DNA from 3 places in the Streptomyces sp. NPDC051243 genome. Region 3 is predicted to be linked to each of the others. Evidence: riboswitches for the same ligand, from Rfam matches in the RefSeq annotation. Region 3 holds a riboswitch; each other region holds the start of a gene.
What was found. A riboswitch is a leader RNA that binds a small molecule or an ion and turns the genes downstream of it on or off. The one in region 3 is predicted to bind cyclic di-AMP.
Positions count from the first base shown of each region.

Region 1: linked by a shared signal. The riboswitch ahead of ACIBAG_RS33760 (M23 family metallopeptidase) and the one ahead of ACIBAG_RS20000 (LysM peptidoglycan-binding domain-containing M23 family metallopeptidase) in region 3 are both predicted to bind cyclic di-AMP.
Region 2: linked by a shared signal. The riboswitch ahead of ACIBAG_RS42015 (M23 family metallopeptidase) and the one ahead of ACIBAG_RS20000 (LysM peptidoglycan-binding domain-containing M23 family metallopeptidase) in region 3 are both predicted to bind cyclic di-AMP.

Region 1 covers NZ_JBITES010000015.1:135,536-141,021, forward strand. The annotation lists gene ACIBAG_RS33750 (HPr family phosphocarrier protein) at 21-302, shown strand; gene ACIBAG_RS33755 (GntR family transcriptional regulator) at 581-1,276, opposite strand; gene ACIBAG_RS33760 (M23 family metallopeptidase) at 1,616-2,401, opposite strand; cyclic di-AMP (ydaO/yuaA leader) riboswitch at 2,415-2,578, opposite strand; gene ACIBAG_RS33765 (M16 family metallopeptidase) at 2,783-4,171, opposite strand; gene ACIBAG_RS33770 (M16 family metallopeptidase) at 4,168-5,486, opposite strand, start outside.
Region 2 covers NZ_JBITES010000024.1:19,997-25,482, reverse strand. The annotation lists gene ACIBAG_RS42025 (dihydrofolate reductase family protein) at 1-844, shown strand, start outside; tRNA gene ACIBAG_RS42020 (tRNA-Met) at 908-981, shown strand; cyclic di-AMP (ydaO/yuaA leader) riboswitch at 1,305-1,462, shown strand; gene ACIBAG_RS42015 (M23 family metallopeptidase) at 1,474-2,505, shown strand; gene ACIBAG_RS42010 (hypothetical protein) at 2,627-2,791, opposite strand; gene ACIBAG_RS42005 (aldo/keto reductase) at 2,952-3,896, shown strand; gene ACIBAG_RS42000 (PrsW family intramembrane metalloprotease) at 3,927-5,273, opposite strand.
Region 3 covers NZ_JBITES010000007.1:317,584-323,069, forward strand. The annotation lists gene ACIBAG_RS19985 (DUF6126 family protein) at 1-14, shown strand, start outside; gene ACIBAG_RS19990 (tyrosine-protein phosphatase) at 45-842, opposite strand; gene ACIBAG_RS19995 (alpha-galactosidase) at 1,023-3,092, shown strand; cyclic di-AMP (ydaO/yuaA leader) riboswitch at 3,400-3,558, shown strand; gene ACIBAG_RS20000 (LysM peptidoglycan-binding domain-containing M23 family metallopeptidase) at 3,563-4,525, shown strand; gene ACIBAG_RS20005 (DUF6250 domain-containing protein) at 4,858-5,486, shown strand, end outside.

The sequences.
Region 1 (5,486 bases), on a different contig from region 3:
AAACCGAAGGGCAGCATCACATGGCTGAGCGCCGCGTCAACGTCGGCTGGGCCGAGGGCCTTCACGCCCGCCCCGCTTCCATCTTCGTCCGGGCCGCCACGGCCGCAGGTATCCCGGTGACGATCGCCAAGGCCGACGGCAACCCCGTCAACGCGGCCTCCATGCTGGCTGTCCTGGGCCTCGGCGCCCAGGGCGGTGAGGAGATCGTCCTCGCCTCCGACGCCGAGGGTGCGGACGCCGCCCTCGACCGCCTCGCGAAGCTGGTCTCCGAGGGGCTCGAGGAACTGCCCGAGACGGTCTGAACGACCTGAGCGGGCTCCCGCAGCACGCGGTGAAGCCGCGTCCGCCTTCGGCGGGCGCGGCTTCACTGTTTCCGGCGGGCGCGGCTTCGCTGTTTCCGGCGGGCGGATGACGAGTCGTAACCGGGGGCCGACGAGAGTTCCCGGCGAGGGCCGGCGAGTTTCCGGGCGGAGGCCGACGAGTTTCCGGGCGGGGGCCGACGGAATTAACGGCACACCTGAAAAAGGGCAGCGGAAATTCCCCGCCACCGAATATCTCTTCTTTGTATACGGCGCCCTTGTTAATGCCGCAGGCTCGGCATGTTTACGGGATGTTGCGAATTCCTCACGCGCTCCGCGCGGTCACCGCCGGAGCCGAACCGCAGCCGGTGCGCGGAGATCGCGCGCTCGGTGTGCAGCGCCGTGATCGCACGGGCGCGTTCGCCGTCGCCGCGCGCCACCGCGTCCACGATCGCGCCGTGCTCGGTCCAGTACTCCACCGGGTCGGCCGGCGACTCCACGGCGTACATCCACGCGATCTTGTGCCGCAGCTGGGTCAGCATCGAGGTCAGGGCGGGGCTGCCGGAGGCCTGGGCCAGCGTCTCGTGGAACCAGCCGCCCAGGGAGCGCAGATCGTCGCTGTTACCCCGCCTGGCCCGCTCCTGGCCAAGCCTCACCAGGCCGCGCAGGACCTTCAGATGGGCCTCGGTGCGCCGCTGGGCGGCCCGGGAGGCGCCGAGCGGCTCCAGGAGGGTACGCATCTCCAGCAGGTCGGCGGCCTCCTGCTCGGTCGGCTCGGCGACGCACGCGCCCGCGTGCCGCCGGGTCACCACGAAGCCCTCCGCCTCCAGGGTGCGCAGGGCCTCCCGCACGGGGACACGGGAGACGCCGTAGCGGCGCGCGAGGAGTTCCTCGGTGAGCCGGCTGCCACGCTCGTAGACACCGGCGACGATGTCGTCCCGGATCGCCGTGCACACCGAGTGCGCCGGAATACGCATGACCGACCTCCGCCTTAATCCCCGTGAAACGTCGACGAATGACGTGTGTTCAGTGACTCTATTGCAACCGGCCGGAATTTCCGACGGCGGACCGGAATCCATGGATATTTTTTGGACAGCGGTTCGTGCGAAACACCGAAAGCCCCGGCCAGGAGAGCCGGGGCTTCGGGGAGCGGAGCCAGTGCCGTCGGACGACCAAGCGGGCATCGTCAGACGATCACGGGGATGGTGAGCCTCCACGCGGGTGGAAGTGGAAAGGGTCACACACGCGGGCGCGTGGAAGGCGTCACCTCCGCGCGCGTGGGAGTCGTCAGACCCCTCACGCGCGCGTGGAGGGCGTCAGAGGTTCACGCCGTGCGAGCGGAGGTAGGCGACGGGGTCGATGTCGGAGCCGTACTCCGCCGTCGTACGGGCCTCGAAGTGCAGGTGCGCCCCGGTGACGTTGCCGGTGGCGCCGGACAGGCCGATCTGCTGGCCCGGGGTGACCGTCTGGCCCACCGAGACGCCGACGGACGACAGGTGGCCGTACTGGGTGTACGTGCCGTCGTTCATCTTGATCACGACCTGGTTGCCGTACGCCCCGCCCCAGCCGGCCTCCACGACGGTGCCGGAGCCGACGGCGTGCACGGAGGTGCCGCTGGCGGCGTGGAAGTCGACGCCCGTGTGGCTGCCGGAGGACCAGACGGCGCCGCCGGCCTTGTAGCCGGTGGAGACGTACGAGCCGGAGATCGGGGCCACGTAGGACAGCAGACGCTTGCGCTCGGCCTCGCGAGCGGCGCGTTCCCTGGCCTCGCGCTCCTTCTTGGCCTTCTCCGCCGCCTTCTTGCGCGCGGCGTCCTCGGCGGCCTTCTTCGCCGCGGCGGCCTCCTTGGCCGCCTGCTCCTGGGCGTCGGCCTGGGCGTCGATCTGGTCGGCGATCGAGTTGTCGACGCTGATGACGGGTATGAGGCCGGTCTGTTCGGCGGCGGGTTCCGCGGCGAGTGCCGGGGCGGCCAGGGTGCCCATGACGCCGGTGGCGGTGAGGGCGGCGACGCCGGCCGCACGGGCCGTCGTGCGCTCGAACCGGCTGGGCCGGCGGTGCTTCCCGGTGGGGCGGTTCTTCCCGGTGGCGCAGGTGAACGCCATGTAGTGGCTGATCCTTTCCTTCCTTCTCGCCTACCGGGTTAGCTGACGGGTTCGGAGCAGGAAGGTCTCCTACGGACCCCCTCGCCTTCGCGCGGGCGTCCGATTCACCCCAGGGACTACGGGTGGGTCCCCGGCTCCCCTGGCTCGCGCCGTACGGGGACTCGGCGATGACTGTCCGGTGCCGCGGGCGCGGCGCACTGCCTGACGGACAGCCCGGAAGACGCTAAACGGGACATCTTTCAATCCCCAAATGGATCCCGGATTTTGTAGCGCATCCCACAGGCCAGACAGGCAACCTCTCCTCAATTCGGGCATAAAGGGGCCCTGGCGACTCTGTCGTCACCAGGGCCCCTACGCGCGCGCGGCGCCGTAATGCACCGTCTACTCGGCTGCCACCACGGTGACTTCGCCGATGCCGAGGGCCTCGACGGGCTCCCGGATCGCGGCCGCGTCGCCGACGAGGATGGTCACCAGGCGGTCCGCCGGGAAGGCGCTCACGGCCGCCGCGGTGGCCTCGACGGTGCCGGTCGCGGCGAGCTGCCGGTACAGCGTCCCCTGGTAGTCGTCGGGCAGGTGCTGCTCGACCTGGTCGGCCAGCGTGCTCGCCACGGACGCGGCGGTCTCGTACTTCAGCGGCGCGACACCGACGAGGTTCTGCACGGCGAAGTCCCGCTCGGCGTCCGTGAGGCCTCCCTCGGCGACGCCACGCAGTACCGTCCACAGGTCCTGCAGCGCGGGACCGGTGTTCGGGGTGTCGACGGAGCCGCTGATGGCGAGCATGGCCGCGCCCGTGCCGTCCGGGGCGGAGCGCAGGACCTGCCCGAACGCGCGCACGCCGTAGGTGTAGCCCTTCTCCTCGCGCAGGACCTTGTCCAGCCGGGAGGTGAGGGTGCCGCCGAGGCAGTACGTGCCGAGCACCTGCGCCGGCCACACGCGGTCGTGCCGGTCGGGGCCGACCCGGCCGATCAGCAGCTGCGTCTGGACGGAGCCGGGGCGGTCCACGATGACGACGCGGCCGGTGTCGTCCGCGGTCACCGGCGGGACGGGCCGCGGCTCGGCCGGGGAGCCGGTCCAGGCGCCGAGGGTGTCGCCGAGCAGGGCGTCGAGGTCGACGCCGGTGAGGTCGCCGACGACCACGACGGTGGACGTGGCGGGGCGGACGTACCGCTCGTAGAAGGCCCGCACGCCCGCGGAGTCGATGCCCGCGACCGTGTCCTCGGTGCCCTGGCGCGGCCGGGACATGCGCGAGGTCGCCGGGAACAGCTCCTTGGAGAGCTCCTTGGCGGCGCGGCGCGAGGGGTTGGCCAGCTCGTGCGGGATCTCGTCGAGCCGGTTGCGCACCAGGCGCTCGACCTCGGCGTCCGCGAACGCGGGCGCCCTGAGGGCGTCGGCGAGGAGGTCGAGCGCCTTGGGCAGGCGGGAGACCGGCACTTCGAGGCTGACGCGGACGCCTGGGTGGTCCGCGTAGGCGTCGAGGGTGGCACCGCAGCGCTCCAGCTCGGCGGCGAACTCCTCGGCGGTGTGCTTGTCGGTGCCCTCCGACAGGGCGCGCGCCATGATCGTGGCGATGCCGTCGAGGCCCTTCGGCTCGGCGTCCAGGGGCGTGTCCAGGAGCACCTCGACGGCGACGACCCGCTGGCCCGGGCGGTGGCAGCGCAGGACCGTCAGGCCGTTGTCCAGCTTGCCGCGCTCGGGCGCCGGGAAGGCCCAGGGCCGGGCCTGGCCGGCCTGGGGCTGCGGGTGGAACTCCATGCTGGCGAGCTCGGTCACTGCGCCGACTCCTCGTTCTCGTCGGTGGTCTCGGCGGCCTCGGCTGCGGTCGGCTCGTACACGAGCACCGCGCGGTTGTCGGGGCGCAGGCGGGCCTTGGCGACCGCCTGGACCTCCTCGGCGGTGACGTCGAGGACGCGCTGTACGGCGGTGAACGCGAGCTGGGGGTCGCCGAACAGGACGGCGTACCGGCACAGTTCGTCGGCGCGGCCCGCGACGGTGCCGAGCCGGTCCAGCCACTCGCGCTCCAACTGGGCCTGCGCGCGCTCCATCTCCTCGGCGGTGGGGCCCTCCTGAGCGAAGCGGGCGAGCTCCTCGTCGACGGCCGACTCGATGACCGGGACCTCGACGTCGCCGGAGGTCTTCACGTCCAGCCAGCCCAGGGAGGGCGCCCCGGCCAGGCGCAGCAGGCCGAAGCCGGCCGCCACGGCCGTACGGTCGCGGCGTACGAGCCGGTTGTAGAGGCGGGAGGACTCGCCGCCCCCGAGCACGGTCAGCGCCAGGTCGGCGGCGTCGCACTCGCGCGTGCCGTCCTTCGGGAGCCGGTAGGCGGCCATCATCGCGCGCGCGGGGACGTTCTCCTCGACGACCTCGCGCAGCTGCTCGCCGATCACGTCGGGCAGCGAGCCGTCGCGCGGCTCGGGCTTGCCGTCGTGGGCCGGGATGGAGCCGAAGTACTTCTCGACCCAGGCGAGCGTCTGCTCCGGATCGATGTCGCCGACGATGGACAGGACGGCGTTGTTGGGCGCGTAGTAGGTGCGGAAGAACGCGCGCGCGTCCTCCAGGCTGGCCGCGTCCAGGTCGGCCATCGAGCCGATCGGCGTGTGGTGGTACGGGTGTCCGTCCGGGTACGACAGGGCGGTCAGCTTCTCGAAAGCGGTGCCGTACGGGACGTTGTCGTAGCGCTGGCGGCGCTCGTTCTTGACGACGTCCCGCTGGTTCTCCAGGCCCTCCTCGTCAAGCGCCACCAGGAGGCTGCCCATGCGGTCGGCCTCCAGCCACAGCGCGAGCTCCAGCTGGTGGGCGGGCATGGTCTCGAAGTAGTTGGTGCGCTCGAAGCTGGTGGTGCCGTTCGGCGAGCCGCCCGCACCCTGGACGAGCTCGAAGTGGCCCGTGCCCTTCACGCTTGCCGAACCCTGGAACATCAGGTGCTCGAAGAGGTGGGCGAGTCCGGTACGGCCCTTGACCTCGTGGCGGGAGCCGACGTCGTACCAGAGGCAGACCGCGGCGACCGGCGTGAGGTGGTCCTCGGAGAGCACCACGCGCAGGCCGTTGGCCAGGCGGTGCTCCGTCGCGGTGAGGCCGCCGGATTGTG
Region 2 (5,486 bases), on a different contig from region 3:
CTTCTGGCACACGGGCGGCGGGAAGATCGTCTACACGACGGAGAAGGGCGCCGAGCGACTGCGGCGGACGCCGGTCGCGGCGGACGTGGTCGCGCTGGGCGCGGAGCTGGACTGGCGGGCTCTGCTGACGCACCTGCGCGAGGCGCGCGGCGTCGAGCGGCTGATGGTCGAGGGCGGCGGCACGATCCACACGCAGTTGCTCCAGCAGGGGCTCGCGGACGAGCTGCAGCTGGTGCTGGCGCCGCTGTTCGTCGGCGACCCGGACGCGCCGCGGCTGTTCGGGCCGGGCGGATATCAGGGCGGACGGCTGCGCCTGCTGGAGACACGGCGCATCGAGGACGTCGTGCTGATGCGCTACGAGCCCACGGCGCCGGGAGGCGGTGTCCTGCCCTCCGCCGCCGACCGGCACTGGCTGGCCCGGGCGTGCGACCTCGCGGCCCAGTGCCCGCCGTCGGAGACGGCGTTCAGTGTCGGGGCGGTGGTGGTGGCCGCCGACGGGACCGAGCTGGCGCGCGGGTACTCCAGGGAGGGCGGCGACCTCGTGGTGCACGCGGAGGAGGCGGCGCTCGCGAAGATCGCGCCGGACGATCCTCGGCTGGCGTCCGCGACGGTGTACAGCAGCCTCGAACCCTGCACCCGCCGCGCCTCGAGGCCCATGCCCTGCGCGCGGCTCATCCTGGCGGCGGGGGTCCGGCGGGTGGTGACGGCCTGGCGGGAGCCGGACACGTTCGTGACGGGGGCGGACGGGACCGGGGTGCTGGCGGCCGAGGGAGTGGATGTCGTGGTGCTGCCGGAATACGAGGAGCGGGCCAAGGCGCCGAACACGCACCTGTCGTTCCGATGAGAGAGGGGTCACGGAAAGCCGTGTGCTTCGGGTCCCGCCGATGGCGTACTATGGAGTCACCGACGCGGGGTGGAGCAGCTCGGTAGCTCGCTGGGCTCATAACCCAGAGGTCGCAGGTTCAAATCCTGTCCCCGCTACTGAAGACTCAGGGCCGGAACTGATCAGTCAGTTCCGGCCCTGAGTGTTTCCCACCCCGTCTCCGTCGAAGTCGTCGTACGGCGCCCTTGATCGTTGTCACCTGCCGTGAGCAGGCGACCGCCCTCCGATAACAACTGACATACCGTCAATACCTGTGTGCCTCCTGAGCCGTGGCCAACTCGCCCGATTTGGCCCGCTCATGACCCGTAAGTCCAGGCGAAAATCGTTAATGATCAAGTGGAACAGCTTGGAATCCGCACCCCGGGTCTATTAACGTTCGATAACGCAGCGCGGTCGTCCCAGCCGTCACAAGAGGCGGCTCCGTGCTCACGCGCCGAGTCCCGCAAGGGAGCCGGGGAACCACCACCCTGGGGTGAATCGCGCGGATTCCACCGTGAAGTCACGGTTGGTATACGCGCGTAGGAGACCTTCCTGCTCCGAACCCGTCAGCTAACCCGGTAGGCGAGAAGGAAGGAAAGGAGTACGCCCACGTGGCGTCCAACAGGCCTGCTACGCAAGCCCCGTTCGTGCCGAGTCAGCGCAGCACCGACACCTTCGGCTACGACCGCTACCGCACCGACGAGGGCCCGTTCGAGGAGTGGAACCCCACCGCGGAGTCCATTCGTCCCGTACGTGGCAGGCACCGCGTCGCCAAGCAGCGTGGCGGGGGACTCGCCCGCAGCTCCACGGTTCTCGGCGTCGGCGTCATAGCCGCCGTCGGCGCGGGCGGCATGGCCAGCGCGAACAGCGGCAAGCCGCCGGTCGCCATCACCATGCCGGACCTGCCGCTGATCTCCGACGACGACTCCGCCGCGGCCGCCGAGGACGCGACCACCGCGCTCAGCACCATGGGGGAGACGGCCCAGGAGAGCGTTCAGGGCACCAGCACCGACGCCGGTGAGGCGCTGCGCAGCCGGATCATCGCGCAGGCCGAGCTGCAGCAGGACCAGATCGACGACAAGGCCGCCGCGGAGGCGATCGCCGCCGCCGAGAAGGAGGCCGCCGCCGCGGCCGCCAAGGCGGAGAAGGAAGCCCAGGAGAAGGCCGCCGCCGCCAAGGCCGCCGCCGAGGAGGAGGCCCGCAAGAAGGCCGAGGCCGAGCGCCTCGCCGAGCTGGCCAAGCAGTACGCGCTGCCGACCTCCTCGTACACCGTCACCTCGACCTTCGGCCAGGCCGGCGCCTACTGGTCCTCCGGCTACCACACGGGCCTCGACTTCGCCGCCCCGTCGGGCACGCTGATCAAGGCGGTGCACACCGGCACGATCACCTTCGCCGGCTGGGACGGCTCCTACGGCTACAAGACGGTGCTCACCCTCGAGGACGGCACCGAGATCTGGTACGCGCACCAGTCGTCGATCAGCGTCAGCGTCGGCCAGAAGGTCAACACGGGCGACGTCATCGGCCGCGTCGGCGCCACCGGCAACGTGACCGGCGCCCACCTGCACCTCGAGGTCCACCCCGACGGCAGCACGAACGGCATCGACCCGATGGCCTGGCTGCAGGGCAAGGGACTCTCGGTCTGACCCCGGGGGCGATCTCCTGATCGCTTGGAGACGTCGGTCGTGCGGACCGGCGGGAGGACGCGTCGTGAACGCCGGCGAGGCAGAGTCTGCCCTCGTCGGCGTTTCGGGCTCGTGGCAGCGGTCAGGGATCGCAGCTGCCGGACCGGCTCGCGCACTGCCAGCCCGAGAAGCCGCCCTCGGGGTTGTCGACGTCGTTGTCGAGCCGGATGAAGCCCCAGACGACGGTGACGGTGAACGCGACGGCGGCCAGGGCCAGCAGCCACAGGACGCCCTTCTTTCGGCTCATCGCCGTCCCCCCAGGGCCAGTTGACCGGCCCTCACCCCGTACGGAAGAAACCTTCCCCCAGCCTAGATGCTCCGCTTGGCGGGGGGGTGCCCACAGGGTTTACGGGAACTTTGTCGCCGTGCCGGAATGGGGCGCTCCAGCACGGCGGTTGACGTAGAGCATGACTTCTCTTCGCAAGCTCGGCTCTTCCGGTCTCGAGGTCTCCGCACTCTGCCTCGGCGGCAACGTCTTCGGCTGGACGGCCGACGAGGCCCAGTCCTTCGCCGTGCTCGACGCCTACGCGGCGGCGGGCGGCAACTTCATCGACACGGCCGACTCGTACTCGGCGTGGGTCGAGGGCAATGCGGGCGGCGAGTCCGAGACCATCATCGGCAAGTGGGTGAAGGCGCGGGGCAACCGCTCGGACGTCGTGATCGCCACCAAGGTCAGCCAGCACCCCGACTTCCAGGGCCTGACCGCGGCCAACATCAAGGCGGCCGCGGACGCCTCCCTGCGCCGCCTCGGCACCGACCACATCGACCTCTACTACACCCACTTCGACAAGCCGGAAGTGCCGGTCGAGGAGATCATCGGCGCGCTGGACGAACTGGTGAGGGCCGGCAAGGTACGGCACATCGCCGCCTCCAACATCTCGGCGGAGCGACTGGAGGCCTCCCTCGCCTTCTCCGACCGCGAGGGCCTCGCCCGCTACGTCGCCATCCAGCCCCACTACAACCTGGTCTCCCGTGGCACCTACGAGGGCGCCCTCCAGGACCTCGCCGAGCGTGAGGGCCTCGCGGCGATCCCGTACTACGCCCTGGCGGCCGGCTTCCTCACGGGCAAGTACCGCGCCGGCACGACGGTGGGCAGCCCCCGCGCGGCGGGCGCCGGCAAGCACCTGGAGACGGAGCGGGGGCGCCGGGTGCTGGCCGCCCTGGACGAGATCGCCCAGACCCACGAGGTCCCGGTGGCCACGGTGGCCCTCGCCTGGCTGGCCGCCCAGCCGACGGTGGCGGCCCCGATCGCCTCGGCCCGCACGGTCGGGCAACTGCCGGCACTGCTGGGCGTGGGGGAGCTGCGGCTGACGGAGGAGGAGGTGGGCAGGCTGACGGCGGCGTCCGCCTGACTGAGCGGGGCCGCGATGCGCGGCCCTTCACTACGTCCGGTACGGGTTGTACGCGGGGTAGGGCGCCGCCGGACTGCTGTAACCCTGCCCGTATGGCTGGGGCTGGGGCTGCGGCTGCCAATGGCCCGGCACCGGCGCCGCGTACCGGTAGGCCGGCCAAGCCTGCGCAGCCGTCACCGCGTGCTCCAGCGCCGGGCGGGCGAAACCCCGCCGCCCCCACAGCTCGTGCAACAGCTCCCGTTCCCGTACGGCGAAGTCCGCGCCGGCCCGCCCGCGGCGCCCCCGGTGCCGTAGGAACGCCAACGACGTGGCGTAGGCCTCGTACTGCGCCACCGCCCGGGCCGCCGTCGGCCCCCCGCGCCGCCGTGCGTACTGCCGGGCCATCCGCCGTGCCCGCATCGAGGCGAGCGCGAAGGGCTCGCTCGGGGCCAGCCATCCGGCCATGACGTACGCGGGCAGTTCCTCGCGCACGGTGCGCAGCTCGCGCTGCCGTGTCCAGATCACCAGCCAGGTCAGCAGTCCGAACGTGGGCACCATGAAGGCCGCGTACACGGCGAAGAACCCGTACTCGCCGAAGGCCGACGAGCCGTTCCACATCGCGTGCATGCCCATGGCGAGCAGCAGCCCGGAGATCGGGAGGAGAACGCGGCGCACATGCTGGCGCGGACCCGACAGCGCCGCGATGCCGAAGCCGATGCCGGTGAGGACCGTGAAGAGGGGGTGCGCGAAGGGCGACATGATCACGCGGACGAAGAAGGTCGCCGCTGTGACGGAGGCGATGCCGCGGTCGCCGGAGAGCTGGTCGGTGCCGAAGGCGGTACCGAGGTAGAGGATGTTCTCGGTGAAGGCGAAGCCGGTTGCGGTGATCCCGGCTATGACCACGCCGTCGACGATCCCGGTGAAGTCCCGTCGGCGGAAGAGGAAGACGAGCAGTACGGCGACCGCCTTCGCCGTCTCCTCCACGATGGGCGCTATGACGGTCGCGCCGAGGGTGTCGGCGTGCGACGGGTCGGCGGTCGCTATCGCTATCCACCGGGTCGCGAAGCTGTTGGCGATGATCGCTATCAGTGCCGCCGCGAAGGCGCCCCAGGCGAAGGAGAACACCAGATTCCGCCAAGGGCCCGGCTCGACCCGGTCCAGCCAGCGGAAGGAGGCGACGAGCAGGGGCACGGGCAGCACGGCGAGTCCGAGCCCGACCAGGAACCCCTCGGTGCCGGTCTGCTCGCGCACCAGGGCGAGGATGACCAGCCCGGAGAGCGTGAGCAGCGTCGTGAGCGCGCCGTAACGCACCCACCGCTTCTGCCACCAGTGCGCGTGCCGCAGTGCGCCGCCGGTGGGACCGGTGGGGTGCGTCGGGTACGGGGGACTGGTGGCCACGTCATCGACCCTAACGAGACAGGGGCGCCGCCCGCAGCAGCGCGAGGGGCTCTGGCGCCGATGGGGGTTTGCTGTCGGTTGCTGGTTTTCCCGGTCGTCTTCCAGATGTCTTCCGGGTGTTTCTTCCAGGCGTCCGGGTGTTCCTTCCGGGCGTCCGGGTTTTCTTCCGGCCTCCGGGTGCCTTCCGGCCTCCGGTTGTTCTTCCCGCTGCTC
Region 3 (5,486 bases):
CGGGCGCGAAGTAGGCACGCGGGGCGGCCCCCGGCGGCCGGGCGTCAGTCGAGCAGCCGCTCCCGCAGGCGCTCCCGGGCCTCCGGGGTGATCCCCAGGCCCTGCTCCAGATAGGCGTCGACGCCGCCCCACGTCCCCTCGATCGTCTCGAAGGCGGCCGTCAGATACTCGGCGCGCGCGTCGAACAGCGGGCTCAGCAGCTCCATGACCTCGGGGGAGTAGGCCGAGGCGGAGCTGCTGCTGCGGTGCACCTTGTAGCGGCGGTGCTTGGCGTTGGACTCCAGGTAGTCGGCGAGGATCGCGTCGCGCTCCACGCCGAGCGCGAGCAGCGTCACGGCGATGGACAGGCCGGCGCGGTCCTTGCCGGCCGCGCAGTGCATCAGGGCGGGGACGCTGTCCTCCACGAGCGCGTGCAGCACCTGGGAGTGCTCGGCGGTGCGTTCCTTGATGATCATGCGATACGAGGCGATCATCCGGTTCGCCGCCTTGCCGTCGGCGAGGATCTCCCGCAGCTGGTCGATGTCGCCGTCGCGGACCATCTTCCAGAACTCCGCGCCGTCCGCCGGGTCGCTCAGCGGCAGGTTCACATTGCGCACGCCCGGCAGCTCGACGTCCGGCCCCTCGAGCTTCTGGTCCGCCGCGTTGCGGAAGTCGAAGATCGTGTGCAGACCCAGGGAACCGAGGAATGCGGCGTCCTCCTCGGTCGCGTGCGCGAGGTGGCCGCTGCGGAACAGCACTCCGTACCGCACCCGCCGTCCGTCCACGGTCGGCAGGCCGCCCACATCGCGGAAGTTGCGGACTCCGGCCAGCTCCGGCTCGGTCGACGGGATCTGCTGCGTCACGGGGGCTCCTCCCAGTCTGCCCCGTCGGCGCGGCTCGGCGGTGCGGCCGACGGGATGCGCTCTCGACCATACGACATGGATTCCTGGGGCAATGAGTTGTCCACAGGCGTTGCATCGGAGCCGCGCGGGGCTTGATGATGTTGACGCTTGATCGGACCTGTTCGAATGTGTGAGGGCTTGATGCTGGAGATCTCCGACCGCGGGCGTACCTGGGTTCTTTCCGGGCCCACCAGCAGTTACGCCCTTCACCTCACGGAGGGCGCCGAGCTGCTGCACCTCCACTGGGGACCGCGTATCGCGCTCGCCGACGCCGAGGAGCTGGCCGTGCGCCCGCTCCCGGACTACTGGCCCTTCGAGTCGCAGCTCGACGGACGTGAGGAGTACCCGGTCGAGGGTGGCCCCCGCTTCGTGCGCCCGGCCCTTTCCGTGCGCACCGACGAGCGGCGCGGCACCGAGTGGACCTTCGAGGCGTACGAGACCGAGGGCGAGGAGCTGCGGCTGCGGTTCCGGGACGGCGGGCTGGGCATCACCCTGCACTACCGGATGCGCGACGACGTCGTGGAGCGCTGGGTGACCCTGGACAACCAGGGGCCCGACCTGGAGCTGCTGCGCGCCGACTCCGCCACCTGGACCCTGCCCGAGCGCGAGGACTGGCGGCTGTCCCAACTGCACGGACGCTGGGCCGCGGAGTCCCGGCTGACGCAGTCGCCCCTCACCTACGGTGAGAAGGTCATCGGCAGTCGCCGCGGCCACACCGGGCACCCGCTCCTGCCCTGGGTCGCGCTCGACACCGACGCCACCGAGGAGCGCGGCGAGGTGTACGGCTGCGCCCTCGCCTGGTCGGGGTCCTGGCGGATCGCGGTGGCCCAGCTGCCGGACGCGCGCGTGCAGATCACCGGCGGGGTCGGGTACGACGACTCGGGTCTGCTGCGGCTGGCGGCGGGGGAGTCGTTCGTGACCCCCGTCTTCGCCGGGCTGTGGAGCGACGGCGGCTTCGGGGGCGCGAGCCGCGCCTGGCACGCCTACCAGCGCGCCCATGTCATCCCCGACGCCGATCAGGACCGGCCGGTGCTCTTCAACTCCTGGGAGGCGACGGAGTTCGACATCTCCGAGGAGCGGCAAAGGGCCCTCGCGCGACGGGCCGCCGCGATCGGCGTGGAGCTGTTCGTCGTCGACGACGGCTGGTTCGGGGCGCGCACCAGCGACCGCGCCGGGCTCGGCGACTGGACGCCCAACCCGGACCGCTTCCCGTCCGGCCTCAAGCCCCTGGCCGACCATGTACACGGCCTCGGCATGCAGTTCGGCATCTGGGTGGAGCCGGAAATGGTCAATCCGGACAGCGAGCTCTACCGGGCCCACCCGGACTGGGTGCAGTACCAGACCGGGCGAAAGCGGACGGAATTCCGCAATCAGCTCGTATTGAACCTGGCCCGCCAAGACGTCCAGGAATACCTCTGGAACCGGCTCGACGAGATCCTCTCCAGCGCTCCCGTCGACTACGTGAAGTGGGACTTCAACCGCTGCTTCAGCGATGCGGGCTGGCCCGGTGAGCCGTACCCGCAGCGGCTCTGGGTCGACCACGTCCGCGCCTTCTACGCCCTGTTGGACCGGCTCCGCGCCGCCCACCCGGGCGTCGCCTTCGAGTCCTGCTCGGGCGGGGGCGGCCGGATCGACCTCGGCGTGCTGAGCCGTACGGACCAGGTGTGGACGTCCGACAACACCGACCCGCTCGACCGGCTCGCCATCCAGCACGGCTTCAGTCAGATCCACCCGGCGCGGGTCATGGCCGCCTGGGTCACCGACAGTCCGAACGACCAGCTCAACGGCCGGGCCAGCTCGCTGCGGTTCCGTTTCGTGAGTGCCATGGCCGGGGTGCTCGGCGTCGGCGGAGACCTCACGCAGTGGACCGAGGGGGAGCTCGCCGAGGCGCGGGAGTGGGTGGAGCTCTACAAGGAGATCCGGCCCGTCGTGCAGCGTGGCGACCTCTACCGGCTGCGGCCCCCGCGCGGCGGGCTGAGTGCGGTGCAGTACGCGCTCGGTGACGAGACGGTCGTCCTCGCCTGGCTTCAGGCGCAGAGCTACGGCGAATCCGTACCGGCGCTGCGGCTGCGTGGGCTCGACCCGACAGCATCGTACGAATGCCGCGAAACGGGCGAAGTTCACCGAGGTGCCGTATTGCTGCATCACGGACTGCGCACCAACCTGCGCGGCGACCTTGATGCGACAGTTATCCGCCTGCGCCGCATCTAGGGGTTCTGTCCGAATTGACGCCTTCATTCCAACTCGCTCTGAAGCAAAGGAAGCTGGAGCGGAGTCGCGTGAGGAGCGTCATATTCGTGACCGTGCGTCGCCCGTCATGTTCATGTAATTCCCCTGCTTTTCAAGGGGTTTTGAGTCGGGCGGCGCATCAATAATTCACGCAGGGTGACCGAGAATTCCCACAAGGGATCAACAGGAACGCATTCGGACGGAACCTCTCACTTGTTCCCGTGCGTCTTCCTCGCTTACGTTCGCCACCAATCCGGACGGACGCCGAATCCTGCCGCCGACCGGAGCCCGCGCAAACTCACCCGACCATGGCAGGAGCGGGGGACCCACAGGTAAAACCGCCTGTTCCGGTCTCCGGAACAGGCTTGGGGTCAAGTCGCGTCCCGACGCGGCCGGGCATCTCCAGCCCGCACCCGACAGCTCACCTCGCAGGCGCCGGAGAGGAATTCGCCATGCCCGCGAAGGGTAAGCACCGCCGCCCGAAGTCCCTGCGCTTCACCCGCTCCATAGCCGTCGCCGGAACCGGCGGAGCCGCTCTCGCCCTCCCGCTCATCGGAGCCACCGGCGCCCATGCCGCTCCCGCGCAGTCCGTTTCCGGAAAGGCCGTTCAGACACTTCCGGTCGCTGAGAAGAAGGCGGCCGAGAAGAAGGCCGCAGAGAAGAAGGACGCGGCTCGGAAGACGGGTGTGCGGACCTATTCGGTGCAGGTCGGCGACTACCTTTCGAAGATCGCCGACGAGCAGAACGTCAGCGGTGGCTGGAAGAAGCTCTACGCCGACAACCGAGAGGCCGTCGGTTCGGACCCGTCGCTCATCCACCCCGGTCTGAAGCTCACCATCGGTGGCAAGAAGGCCGCGACGAGCACCCCCAAGTCGTCGCCCTCTTCCCCGTCTTCCTCTTCTTCGCCCTCGAAGTCGTCGGATTCCTCGGATTCTTCCGCCGCGAAGTCCTCCGCGACCAAGACGACCAAGGCTGCCCAGAGCGCCGGGGCGACCAGCACCGCCAGTGGCTTCAGTGCCCCGCTGTCCTCGGCCGCCGTCGGCACCGCGTACAAGGTGGCGGGCAGCATGTGGTCCAGCGGCTACCACACCGGCGTCGACTTCTCCGCTCCGACCGGCACCTCGCTGAAGGCCGTGGGCGCGGGCACCGTCGTCTCCGCGGGCTGGGCCGGCGCGTACGGCAACCAGGTCGTCATCCGGCTCGCCGACGGCTACTACGCCCAGTACGCCCACCTGTCCTCGCTCTCCGTCTCGGCCGGCCAGACCGTGACCGCGGGCCAGCAGATAGGCCTCTCCGGATCGACGGGCAACTCGACCGGCCCGCACCTGCACTTCGAGATCCGCACCACGCCGGACTACGGCTCGGACGTGGACCCGGTCGCCTACCTCCGCTCCAAGGGTGTCGCCATCGGCTGATCCCCCGCCGACCCTCCCCGCTCGAGGCTCCTCTCGAGCGGGGGCGGACCCCACGCCTGACACGCTGCCGCAGGCCGGACCCCGATCCCCGGGTCCGGCCTTCGGTGTGTCCGGGCTCGATCGGTCGTGAGCGCCGCATTGCGTTCGTGTGGCGGGCATGTCCGGAGTGTCGACAGGAGGGGAGGCGGGAAGGCACAGTGATCGGCGCAGCACTGCAAGCGCTTTCTGCTGCCCGCGTCAACTCCCCTGTCCGGCGGGGGCGGTGACAAGGCATCGGAGGGCGCCCGTCATCCGCACGGCTGTCTGCACCCTCCCGGAAGGAGCCGTCCCCAGTGACAACCACGCGTAGAGCCTTCGCAGCCCTGGCCGTTGGCGCCGCTCTGACCGCCCTCGGCCCCGCGGGCACCGCCGGCGCGGCCCCGCGCCATCGCGGGCTGATCGCGCACGACGACTTCCGTCACGGTCTCGGCCGGTGGGCCGTGGAACTGGAGAAGGGCGGCACCGTCACCGCCTCGCGCGGGGTACTGGAGGTCGACGTGCCCGCGGGCGCGACGATCTGGTTCAGAAAGCGGCTGCAAGGCCCGTACGCCATCGAGTACACGGCCGTGCCCATCTCGGCCGGCGGCGTCAACGACCGCGTCTGCGACCTCAACAACTTCTGGAACGCCACCGACGTCCGCTCCCCGGACGACCTGTTCGCGACCAGGCGAGGCGGGGCCCTGGCGGAGTACGACCACCTCAGGACGTACTACGTCGGCTACGGCGCCAACACGAACACCACCACACGGCTGCGCAGGTACGTCGGTCAGGCCGGGGTCCGTCCGCTGGTCTACGACTACGCCGAGCCGCTGCTCGTGGCGAACGAGCCCCACCGGGTCCGGATCGTCTCCGACGGCCCGACCGTGCGGTGGTGGAACAACGGCCGGCTCGTCTTCGACTTCACCGACCCGGAGCCGTACGG